3 regions of the Serratia sp. GW822-FHT06D09 genome follow, and region 3 is predicted to be linked to each of the others. Evidence: predicted binding sites of a transcription regulator. Region 3 holds the regulator's gene; each other region holds the start of a gene.
What was found. The regulator PurR, encoded in region 3, represses purine synthesis genes. The targets are predictions, from matches to a motif close to CANGCAAACGTTTGCNTG.

Region 1: a site for PurR is predicted at 1,434-1,451, ahead of AC1RKG_RS11425 (NCS2 family permease). Genes of this name have one in related genera too.
Region 2: a site for PurR is predicted at 2,918-2,935, ahead of guaB (IMP dehydrogenase). Genes of this name have one in related genera too.

What each region holds. Positions count from the first base shown of each region.
Region 1 is NZ_JBXALO010000004.1:88,079-92,163, forward strand. Features, by position in the region: gene AC1RKG_RS11415 (glutathione S-transferase family protein) at 117-785, shown strand; gene AC1RKG_RS11420 (VOC family protein) at 833-1,240, shown strand; gene AC1RKG_RS11425 (NCS2 family permease) at 1,577-2,938, shown strand; gene AC1RKG_RS11430 (Na+/H+ antiporter) at 3,125-4,085, shown strand, end outside.
Region 2 is NZ_JBXALO010000015.1:50,213-54,297, forward strand. Features, by position in the region: gene AC1RKG_RS23600 (glycoside hydrolase family 31 protein) at 1-1,318, shown strand, start outside; gene xseA (exodeoxyribonuclease VII large subunit) at 1,450-2,826, opposite strand; gene guaB (IMP dehydrogenase) at 2,997-4,085, shown strand, end outside.
Region 3 is NZ_JBXALO010000001.1:212,220-216,304, reverse strand. Features, by position in the region: gene AC1RKG_RS01030 (C40 family peptidase) at 1-802, shown strand, start outside; gene sodB (superoxide dismutase [Fe]) at 997-1,575, shown strand; gene cydH (cytochrome bd-I oxidase subunit CydH) at 1,629-1,718, opposite strand; gene purR (HTH-type transcriptional repressor PurR) at 2,042-3,067, shown strand; gene punR (DNA-binding transcriptional activator PunR) at 3,102-4,010, opposite strand.

The sequences.
Region 1 (4,085 bases), on a different contig from region 3:
TATTGATTTAAATTTGAGCGACAGATGACCTTATTGGCAGATGGGATAATTCACCACTACCCTTTAACCAGAAGCCTCGACATATAACGGGTGTGGCAACAGAGTGGAGAAGCCCCATGATTATCGTGCACCATCTAAATAACTCGCGGTCGCAGCGCATCCTGTGGTTTCTGGAAGAATTGGGAGTGCCGTACCAGGTGCAGCGCTATCAGCGCGATCCGCAAACCATGCTGGCGCCTGCGGAGTTGAAAAAGATCCATCCGCTCGGCAAGTCGCCAGTGATTGTCGATGGCGATCTGACGCTGGCGGAGTCCGGCGCCATTATTGAATATCTGCAGGAAGCCTACGATGCGCAGGGGCAGTTTATCCCCACCGACTATCATGCCCGGCAACAGTATCGTTACTGGCTACATTATGCCGAAGGGTCACTGATGCCGCTGTTGGTGATGAAGCTGGTGTTTAGCCGTTTGGGCCAGCCGCCCATTCCCTGGCTGTTACGACCAGTGGCAGGGGCTATTGGCAAAGGCGTACAGCGGGAGTATCTGGATAAACAGATTGCTCCGCACCGCGACTATCTTGAACAGCACCTGGCCAAAAGCACCTGGTTTGTCGGCAATGAATTCAGCGCGGCGGACATCCAGATGAGTTTTCCGCTGGAAGCGATGGCGGCACGTGGCGCATTGGATGGCTGTCCAAAGCTACGCGACTATCTCCAGCGTATCCATGCGCGGCCGGCCTACCAACGGGCGCTGGAGCAGGGCGGGCCTTATGACCTGCTGAAATGAGCGGGTGGGCTATACTCGATGAGGTCACTCTTCGTCGGAGGTAGCCCATGGCTACGCAAATTTTTGTTAACCTGCCGGTGGGCGATTTGCCCGTATCCATCGAGTTTTTCACTCGTCTTGGTTTCAGCTTTAATCCACAGTTTACCGATGACACCGCCGCCTGCATGGTGGTCAGCGACAGCATCTATGTGATGCTGTTGACCCACGACAAATTCAAAATGTTCACCCCGAACCCGATCAGCGATGCCAGAAAGGCGACCGAAGTGCTGATATGCCTGTCGCAGCCTAACCGGGCAGCGGTGGACGATCTGGTGCGCAAAGCGATCGCCGCCGGCGGCAATACCTATAATCAGCCGCAGGATTATGGCTTTATGTACGGCCACGGTTTTCAGGATCTGGACGGACACATCTGGGAACTGATGTACATGGATGAAAAGGCGGCCCAGGCTCAGTAGTCGTTTTGCCCTCCGAAAGGGGGGCGCTCCCATCGGATTTACCTATGAGACAAATACCGTATTTTCGATAATGATTGATCCCAGTGCTTTTCCGCATAAATTGGCGCGATCTTTGGTTGATCAGACGGTATGGAAGGCTGGATAATCGTTTGCCTTGAATAAACCACCATAAATTACCCGTACCATTCACTGTGAGTTAAACGTTTGCCTTTGATGCGACGCCCATTGGCGACGTGAGCAAAGGGCAGAAAAGCAAACGTTACCCTAATGAACATGCGTGGGCGGAATAACAAGCCTCTTTAAACGGGCTGGCAATGAAACACAGGGGACAGCAACATGTCGAATTCTCAAGCGAATAACGCCGTTAAACCAAAAGGCGGGCTTGATGGTTATTTTAATATTTCTGCGCGCGGCAGCACCGTGCGTCAGGAAGTGGTGGCGGGGCTAACTACCTTCCTGGCGATGGTGTACTCGGTGATCGTGGTGCCGAGCATGCTGGGCAAAGCCGGCTTCCCGCCAACGGCGGTGTTTGTCGCCACCTGCCTGGTGGCGGGTCTCGGTTCGTTGCTGATGGGGTTATGGGCCAATTTGCCGATGGCCATCGGCTGTGCAATTTCCCTGACCGCTTTCACGGCGTTCAGTCTGGTGCTGGGCCAACACATCAGCATTCCGGTGGCGTTGGGGGCGGTATTCCTGATGGGGGTGCTTTTTACCATTATTTCGGTAACCGGTATTCGCGCCTGGATCCTGCGCAATTTGCCGATGGGCGTCGCTCATGGTACCGGCATCGGTATTGGTCTGTTCCTGTTGCTGATCGCGGCTAACGGCGTTGGCCTGGTGGTGAAAAACCCACTGGACGGCCTGCCGGTGGCTTTGGGCGCATTCACTTCGTTCCCGGTAGTGATGACGCTGCTCGGGCTGGCGGTGATTTTCGGGCTGGAAAAACTGCGCGTTCCCGGCGGTATCCTGCTGGTGATCATCACTATTTCGGTGGTGGGGTTGGTGTTTGACCCGGCGGTGAAATACCAGGGCTTATTCGCGATGCCAAGCCTGGCGGATGCCAACGGCAATTCGTTGATTTTCAGCCTGGATATCATGGGCGCATTGCAGCCGGTGGTCTTGCCGAGCGTGCTGGCGCTGGTGATGACCGCGGTATTTGACGCTACCGGTACTATCCGTGCGGTGGCCGGTCAGGCCAACCTGCTGGATAAAGACGGGCAAATCATCAACGGCGGCAAGGCGCTGACTTCGGACTCCCTGAGCAGCATTTTCTCTGGTCTGGTCGGTGCGGCCCCGGCGGCGGTGTATATCGAATCCGCAGCGGGCACGGCTGCGGGCGGTAAAACCGGTCTGACAGCAACCGTAGTCGGTTTGCTGTTCCTGCTGATCCTGTTCCTGTCGCCGTTGTCTTATCTGGTGCCGGTTTACGCGACCGCACCGGCGCTGATGTACGTTGGCCTGCTGATGCTGAGCAACGTCACCAAGCTGGACTTCAATGATTTTGTCGATGCCATGTCCGGCCTGCTGTGCGCCGTGTTTATCGTGCTGACCTGCAATATCGTCACCGGTATCATGCTGGGCTTCAGCTCATTGGTGATTGGCCGTATCTTCTCCGGCGAATGGCGTCGGCTGAATATCGGTACCGTGCTGATCGCCGTGGCGCTGGTGGCATTCTATGCCGGCGGCTGGGCAATCTAACCGCTATGTCGTTTCCCCCGTCGTTCCGGCGGGGGGATGTTTGCCCTCATACCCTATTCAGATAAATCTCCTTCTGCCAATGCTGCATTTTGAAAGGCACAACAAGCTTTAACCGCCGTAAAAAAAGTGATCTACTATCGGGTATACATCAGAGATGTAGTCTGAACCCAAGAGTCTAAGGAAAGCATGGAAATCTTTTTTACAATCCTCATTTTAATCCTGGTGGTCTCCCTGTCCGGGGTGGTGACGCGCATGTTGCCGTTCCAGGTGCCGCTGCCGTTAATGCAAATCGGTATCGGGGCCCTGTTGGCCTGGCCGCATTTCGGGTTGCACGTCGACTTTGACCCTGAATTGTTCCTGGTGCTGTTTATCCCGCCGCTGCTGTTTGCCGATGGCTGGAAAACCCCGACGCGGGAGTTTTTGCACCACGGTCGTGAAATTCTTGGCCTGGCGCTGGTATTGGTGCTGATCACCGTGGTCGGCGTCGGTTATCTGATTTACGCCATGGTGCCGGGCATTCCTCTGGTGGCGGCGTTTGCGCTGGCGGCGGTGCTGTCGCCAACGGATGCCGTGGCGCTGTCCGGCATCGTCGGTAAAGGGCGTATTCCGAAGCCGATCATGGGCGTGCTGGAAGGCGAGGCGCTGATGAACGACGCGTCGGGCCTGGTCTCACTCAAATTCGCTATCGCGGTGGCGATGGGCACCATGGTGTTTACCGTGGGCGGCGCGACGCTCGAGTTCCTCAAGGTGGCGATCGGCGGCCTGCTGGCAGGCGTAGCGGTCACCTGGCTCTACAGTAAATCTTTGCGGATCATGAGCCGCTGGAGCGGTGATGACCCGGCGACGCAGATAGTCTTCCTGCTGCTGTTACCTTTTGCTTCTTACCTGATTGCCGAACACATTGGCGTATCCGGCATCCTGGCGGCGGTGGCAGCGGGGATGACCATCAGCCAGTCCGGCGTGATCCGCAACGCGCCGCTGGCGATGCGCCTGCGCGCCAACAGCGTCTGGGCGATGCTGGAGTTTGTGTTCAACGGCATGGTGTTCATCATGTTGGGCCTGCAACTGCCGGGGATCCTGGAAACCTCTATCCTGCAGGCGGAGCTGGATCCGACCATTCAGACCTGGTACCTGTTTGCCGACGTGG
Region 2 (4,085 bases), on a different contig from region 3:
CCTGTTGCAGGATCATCCGCAGTATCAACAGGCGGCGCAGTTAGGGCTGTTTATCCGCGATTCAGAAAGCGATAGGCCGGAGCGCTCCAGCTTTTGGGACGACGAAGGCTCACATCTGGACTTCACCAACCCGGCGGCAGTGCACTGGTGGCAGCAGGGCGTGACTCAGCAACTGCTGGAGATGGGCATCGATTCCACCTGGAATGACAATAACGAATATGAAGTGTGGGACGGCGAGGCGCGTTGCCACGGTTTTGGCCGGCCGATCGCCATCAAACATATTCGTCCGGTGATGCCGTTGCTGATGATGCGCGCCTCGATGGAGGCGCAGCAGCGCTTTGCCCCTGAGCTGCGGCCGTACCTGATTTCACGCTCCGGCTGTGCCGGTATGCAACGTTATGTGCAGACCTGGAGCGGCGATAACCGTACCAGTTGGCAAACCCTGCGTTACAACATTCGCATGGGGCTGGGTATGAGCCTGTCCGGTTTGTACAACCTCGGGCATGACGTGGGCGGTTTCTCCGGCGACAGGCCGGACGCCGAACTGCTGGTGCGCTGGGTGCAAAATGGCGTGATGCATCCGCGTTTCACCATCCACTCCTGGAACGACGACGCCACGGTTAACGAACCCTGGATGTACCCTGCGGTGACGCCGGCAGTGCGCGAGGCGATTGCTTTGCGTTATCGGCTGATGCCGTATTTCTACACCTTGCTGTGGCAGGCCTGCGTCGACGACGAACCGATGCTGCGCCCGACCTTCCTCGACCACGAGCATGATGAGCGCACGCTGAACGAAACCGATGATTTTATGATGGGTCGCGACCTGCTGGTAGCCAGCGTGGTGGAGCAGGGGCAGCGTCAGCGGCCGGTGTATCTGCCGGATAACGGCGACGGTTGGTACTGCTTCTACAGCGGCCAATGGTTCAGCGGCGGCCAGGAGGTACTGCTGGAAGCACCGCTGGAGCGCTTGCCGCTGCTGGTACGTGCCGGTGCCGCGATACCTTTGTCGTCGCGATTGGCGCATGTTGACGTGACGGCGGACGATCGGCGCGAGCTGAAGCTGTATCCGCTCAAAGGCTGTGGCAGCGCTTCAGGGCTGTTATTCGAAGATGACGGGGAAAGTTATGGCTGGCAGCAGGGCGATGCGCTGTGGCTGCGCTGGGAGATGCTCAGCGACACTCAACGCATCATGCTGAACATCACTGCCGAAGGCCGGTTCAAACCGGCGTGGCAGACGTTGGCCTGCAGTTTGCCAACTGGAGAGACGCGAGAACTGTGGATTAACGGCGTGCCGCGCAGCCGTTTTACGCTGGAGTAGTAAAAGTTATACCCTAAATAATTGGAGTGGCATCAAGGCGGCAAGAACGCTCATCCCGACGAGCTTACTCAGGTAAGTGATTCGGGTGAGCGGGTGAAGCCAACACAGATGCGGCTTCAAGTATGACGGGATTATTCGGCCGCGCGTTTTTTGCGCGGCTTCTTGGCCACGGTGATGGTTTTCACCTCGCTTTCCACCCAGCCATCCTGCAGGCGGGTTTTCAGCAGTTCGCCAACCTGAGCCTGCTTAGTGGTTTTCAGCAGTTCGCCGCGCGGGGTTTGCGTCACGCTGTAGCCGCGGGCCAGCGTCGCCAGCGGGCTGACGGCCTCGAGTTGGCTGCAGGCGACGCCGAAGCGCTGGCGCAGGCCGTTAAGCTGGCGATCCCATGCCTGCTGCAAACGGTATTCCTGTTGCTGCACGCGTTGTTGGTAGCGGTGAATACGCGCCTGCGGTTGCATCTGCGCCAGCCGTTGCTGAGCCCGCTCGCTGCGACGCGAAGACAGACGCAGTTGGTTTTGCATGCCGTCTTCCAACCGACGTTGCAGTTTGAACAACAGCGTTTGTTGGCGCGCCAGACGCAGGTGCGGGTGCTGCTGCTGCAAACGGTGGTTGATGCGGGTGAACTGCTGCTGGCGCTGCGCCAGGTAGTAGTCCATCGCCATTTCCATCCGCTGTTGCTGTGATTGCAACTGACGCAGCAGTTCCAACTGATTGCGACTGACCAGTTCGGCAGCGGCAGAAGGGGTTGGCGCACGCAGATCGGCGACAAAGTCGGCAATGGTGACGTCGGTTTCGTGGCCGACGGCGCTGACAATCGGAATGCGGCTGGCGAAAATCGCCCGCGCAACGCGTTCGTCGTTAAAGCTCCACAGGTCTTCCAGCGAACCCCCGCCACGGCCGACGATCAGCACGTCGCACTCGTCACGGCGGTTGGCCGTTTCGATGGCACGTACAATCTGCAGGGGGGCTTCCGCGCCCTGCACCGAAGTAGGGTAGATAACTATGGGCAATGAAGGATCGCGCCGTTGCAGCACCTGCAGCACATCGTGCAGCGCCGCGCCGCTGGCGGAGGTAATCACCCCGACGCGTTTGGCCGGGCTGGGCAGCGGCTGTTTGAACTGTTGGTCGAAAAGGCCTTCGGCGCTCAGTCGCTGTTTTAACTGATCGAACTGCTGTTGCAACAGGCCGTCGCCGGCGGGCTGCATGCTTTCGGCGATCAGCTGATAGTCGCCGCGCGGCTCATACAGCGTGATGCTGGCACGCACCAGCACCTGTTGGCCATTTTGCGGGCGGAAGGTAGTACGACGGTTAGTGTTGCGGAACATCGCGCAACGCACCTGCGCGCGGTCGTCTTTCAGCGTGAAATACCAATGACCTGAAGACGGCTGGGAGAAGTTGGAGATCTCGGCGGAGAGCCAAATCTGGCCCATTTCCATTTCCAGCAGCTGTCGAACCGTCTGATTCAGGCGGCTTACGGTAAAAATGGAAGGCGAAACAGGTATCGACATGTGACCCAGATCAAATTTCAAAACAAGCACTTAATTGGTCGATACTACATGGCTGAAAAAGGTAATCAAGAGTTTTTGTGAGAAAGTGCTGGAGGCAACCGATTACGCTCTGTATAATGCCGCGGCAATATTTTATCTTTTTCACAGCCCACTCTGGTGAGATATTGCCCATGCTACGTATCGCGAAAGAAGCACTAACGTTTGACGACGTTCTCCTGGTTCCAGCTCACTCTACGGTTCTGCCTAATACCGCTGAGCTCGGCACCCAACTGACCAAAAATATCCGCCTGAATATCCCTATGCTGTCCGCAGCCATGGATACCGTTACCGAATCCGGCCTGGCCATCGCGCTGGCGCAGGAAGGCGGTCTGGGCTTCATTCACAAAAACATGTCTATCGAGCGTCAGGCAGAAGAAGTCCGCCGCGTGAAAAAACATGAAAGCGGCGTGGTAACCGATCCACAAGCCGTAACCCCTGCCACAACCCTGAAAGAAGTGAAAGAGCTGACCGCACGTAACGGTTTCGCCGGTTACCCTGTCGTCACCGAAGAGAACGAACTGGTCGGTATCATTACCGGCCGCGACGTCCGCTTCGTCACCGATCTGAACCAGCCTGTTACCGCCGTGATGACGCCGAAAGAGCGTCTGGTTACGGTGAAAGAAGGCGAAGCGCGTGAAGTCGTGCTGCAGAAAATGCACGAAAAACGCGTTGAGAAAGCGCTGGTAGTGGACGACAGCTTCCACCTGCTGGGCATGATCACCGTAAAAGACTTCCAGAAAGCGGAACGCAAGCCAAACGCCTGTAAAGACGAGCATGGCCGTCTGCGCGTTGGCGCAGCGGTGGGTGCAGGTGCAGGTAACGAAGAGCGCGTTGATGCGCTGGTCGCCGCCGGCGTTGACGTGCTGCTGATCGACTCTTCGCATGGCCATTCCGAAGGCGTATTGCAGCGTATTCGCGAAACGCGCGCCAAATACCCGGATCTGCAGATCGTGGGCGGCAACGTGGCTACCGCAGCCGGTGCCAAAGCGCTGGCTGACGCCGGCGTCAGCGCGGTCAAAGTAGGTATCGGCCCTGGCTCCATCTGTACTACTCGTATCGTAACCGGCGTAGGTGTACCGCAGATCACCGCCATCGCCGATGCGGTTGAAGCGCTGGAAGGGACAGGTATCCCGGTCATCGCCGACGGCGGCATTCGCTTCTCCGGTGACATCGCCAAAGCTATCGCGGCCGGCGCATCCTGCGTAATGGTCGGCTCCATG
Region 3 (4,085 bases):
GCTTTTTGTGCTGTTGTTTACACAGCTATTCTTCAATCTGGCGCATGCTGCGCCACAGGCGCGTATTGCCGCCGAGCAACGTAAAAGCCATGTCAACGAAGCCCGGCCAGATGACCGCAAGAAAAAGAAAGCGGTAAAAGCCAGCAAAAAAGCAAAAACCACCACCCCGCAGAAAACCGCCAAGGTTTCCAAAGCCAAAACGGAAAAAACCGCTAAAAAGATCGTCAGCGCCAAATCGAAAGGCAAAACTCAGAAAATAGCCAAAATCAAAGTTACCCCGCCGAAAAAGGGTTACAAAAAAGGCTATGGTCGCCACCGCGAAGCCGGGATGGCCACCGCAAAACTGGTGCGTGATGATAAACCGTTGAAGCTGACTCCAGCGCACAAAAAACGCTATCAGCACGCCAAGCAAACCGCGATGGCCAAGCTGATGGACCAAATGGGCAAACCTTACCGCTGGGGCGGTACTTCACCAAGAACCGGTTTCGACTGCAGCGGCCTGATTTACTACGCGTATAAAGACGTGGTGAAAATCAAAATGCCGCGCACCGCCAACGAAATGTATCACCTGCGAGACGCTGCGCCGATCAAGAGAAGCGAACTGGAAAGCGGTGACCTGGTGTTCTTCCGCATTAATAACCGCGGCGTGGCAGACCATGTTGGCGTTTATCTGGGCAACGGCAAATTTATTCAGTCACCGCGTACCGGTGAAGAAATTCGGATCAGCCAACTCGACAATGACTACTGGCAAAACCATTACATCGGCGCCCGCCGTGTAGTAACACCGAAAACCATTCGATAATTTCTTTGGCGGCTGGCTTGCCCAGCCGCTCTCCCCTGACTGATTTTCCTGCTGTTCCTAAAGCACCCAATCCTTTAGCCCGCCCCCACTGTATTTCATCGCGAAAATTGCTAAGCTAAATATCCACAATAAAAACAGGTCAATTTAAGGTCCGTTGCTTTAGCGGCGAGTTGACACTGTACAAGGAGGAAGCAATGTCGTTTGAACTGCCCGCACTACCTTATGAAAAAAATGCCCTCGAACCGCACATTTCGGCAGAAACCCTGGAATACCACTATGGCAAGCATCACAACGCCTATGTGGTCAACCTGAACAATTTGCTGAAAGGCAGCGAGTTTGAAGGATTATCCCTTGAAGCAATCATCAAGGCTTCCAGCGGCGGCATCTTCAACAATGCGGCTCAGGTATGGAATCACACCTTCTATTGGCACTGCCTGTCACCTCAGGGCGGTGGAGAGCCTCAGGGCAAATTGGCTGCCGCGATCAACCAGGCTTTTGGTTCTTTTACCGCCTTCCGGGAACTATTCAGCGACGCCGCGGTGAAAAACTTTGGCGCAGGCTGGACCTGGTTAGTGAAAAAGCCGGATGGCTCGCTGGCGATTGTTAATACGTCGAATGCGGCCACGCCGTTGACCGGTGAAGACAAACCGTTGCTTACCGTCGACGTTTGGGAACACGCCTATTACATCGATTATCGCAACGCACGACCGGCCTACCTGGAAAACTTCTGGGCACTGGTTAACTGGGCATTTGTGGAGGAAAATCTGGCGTAACGCGGGGAAATACAACCAGGCGTAGCGAACTGCGCCTGGTTGACTGAAGAGTATCAGTTCAATGCTGCGGTGAAGCTAAAAGCGATAATCACAGCCAGCGCACCCAGGGTGGTGAACAGTGACATTTTCAAATCGGTATCCATTACAACTCCTTTTCAGATTGGGTTTCCCAAGGGTAAAAGGCACACAATTAATGTGTTAAACCATTTTCCCACAGTTGGCCGATAAAATCTTGTTATCATTTCCCAGTTTATAATACCGATTACCTCTTCCCCTTTTGCTCAATATGGGACAAAATTCGCAGTTCACAACTGTGTACCGGCAAAATGCCCCTCCTGACCAAGCGCTGACGACTTCAACACACTAAAAACTCAGTTTTCGCTTCTTTGGAGAAGGATCTACGCAGGCAAACGATTAACATCACACTTACATACTGCAACATGTGAGTTCAGGAGTCATTCTTTACATGGCAACGATTAAAGATGTGGCCAAACGCGCTGGCGTTTCCACCACCACCGTTTCGCACGTCATCAATAAGACTCGTTTCGTCGCCGAAGAAACAAAAGCGGCCGTTGGCGCCGCGATCAAAGAGCTGCACTATTCACCCAGCGCCGTGGCGCGCAGCCTTAAGGTCAATCACACCAAATCTATTGGTCTGCTGGCCACATCGAGCGAAGCACCCTACTTTGCCGAAGTGATCGAGGCGGTGGAAAACAGCTGCTACAGCAAAGGCTATACGCTGATCCTGTGCAACTCACATAACAATCTGGACAAACAACGCGCCTATCTGGCGATGTTGGCGCAAAAGCGCGTCGATGGCCTGTTAGTCATGTGTTCGGAATACCCGGACCAACTGCTCGGCATGCTGGAAGATTATCGCAATATCCCGATGGTCGTCATGGATTGGGGCGCCGCACGCGGTGACTTTACCGACACCATTATCGATAACGCCTTTGAAGGCGGCTATCTGGCCGGGCGCTACCTGATTGAACGCGGCCACCGCGATATCGGGGCCATTCCGGGCCAACTGGCGCGTAATACCGGCGGCGGCCGCCATCAGGGCTTTTTAAAAGCCATGGAAGAAGCCAATATCGACGTGCGTGAAGAGTGGATTGTTCAGGGCGACTTTGAGCCGGAATCCGGCTACAAGGCCATGCATCAGATACTGTCGCAGAAGCAACGTCCTACCGCAGTCTTCTGCGGTGGCGATATCATGGCCATGGGGGCGATCTGCGCCGCCGATGAACTTGGCCTGCGCGTACCACAAGACATATCGGTGATTGGCTACGATAACGTGCGAAACGCCCGCTACTTCACCCCGGCACTGACCACCATTCATCAGCCCAAAGAGCGTTTGGGCGAGATGGCCTTCACCATGCTGCTGGATCGCATCATCAGCAAGCGTGAAGAGTCGCAGGTGATTGAGGTTCATCCCAAGCTGGTTGAGCGCCGTTCGGTCGCTGACGGCCCGTTCATCGATTATCGCCGCTAATTATCTACGCCGGACACTCTCGCGGTTTCCGGCGTCATTCTTCGCTTAGCCACTCCTGATTCAAGGTTTCACTGTCTCCCAGATAATCCAGCAACCAGGCCATAGCCGGTGACGGCGTATTTTGCTGCCAGGTCAGGCAACAAGGACTGGCGGGAAATGGCTGTTGCAACTGTAGCGCCACCAGCTCCCCGCGCTGCACCAAAGGCAATACCTGATGCGCGGGCATCATACCAACGCACAACCCGGCACACAGGCAGTCCACCGCAGAAGCCCAGTCCGGCACCACCAGGCGGCGCTGGTTGTCCAACGTCCAGGTCACGCGTTTGGGCAGGTTGCGCGAGGTATCTTCCAGGCACAGTGACGGAAAGGGCCGTAGTTGATCGTCGTTCAACAGCCCCTCTATCGCGGCCAGCGGGTGATGCGGACTGGCCACGCACAACCAACGCATATCTCCCATATCGCGAAAGGCGAAACCGCCGCCCACCGGCACCGCCCTTGTGGCGCCGATCGCCATATCGGCACGACCGTCCACCAGCGCATCCCATACGCCATTAAACACCTCCGGCTGAACCAGCAATTCGACGTCGGGGAAATGGCGGTAAAAATCCAGCACCAATTGGCGACTGCGTTGGGGTTTAACGATGATATCCACCGCTATTTTCAATTGGCCCCGCCAGCCGTTAGCGACCTGTTGGCACTGTCGGCGCGTGTCGAGCATTTTTTTGATGACACCACGCGCTTCCTGAATAAACAGCACGCCCGCCGGTGTCAGTTCCACGTCGCGATGACGGCGCTCAAACAGCGGTACCGCCAGCCATTGCTCCAACTGCCGCACCGTATAACTTACCGCCGACGGTACCCGATGCAGCTCCTGCGCCGCGGCGCTGAAACTGCCGGTGCGGGCCACCGCATCGACGACATCCAGGGAATATTCAGACCACATAGCTTTGCCTTCAATTTTTTTAACAGCACCTCGCAAATATTACCGTTTCACAAGCAGAGATCCAGCCGGATACAC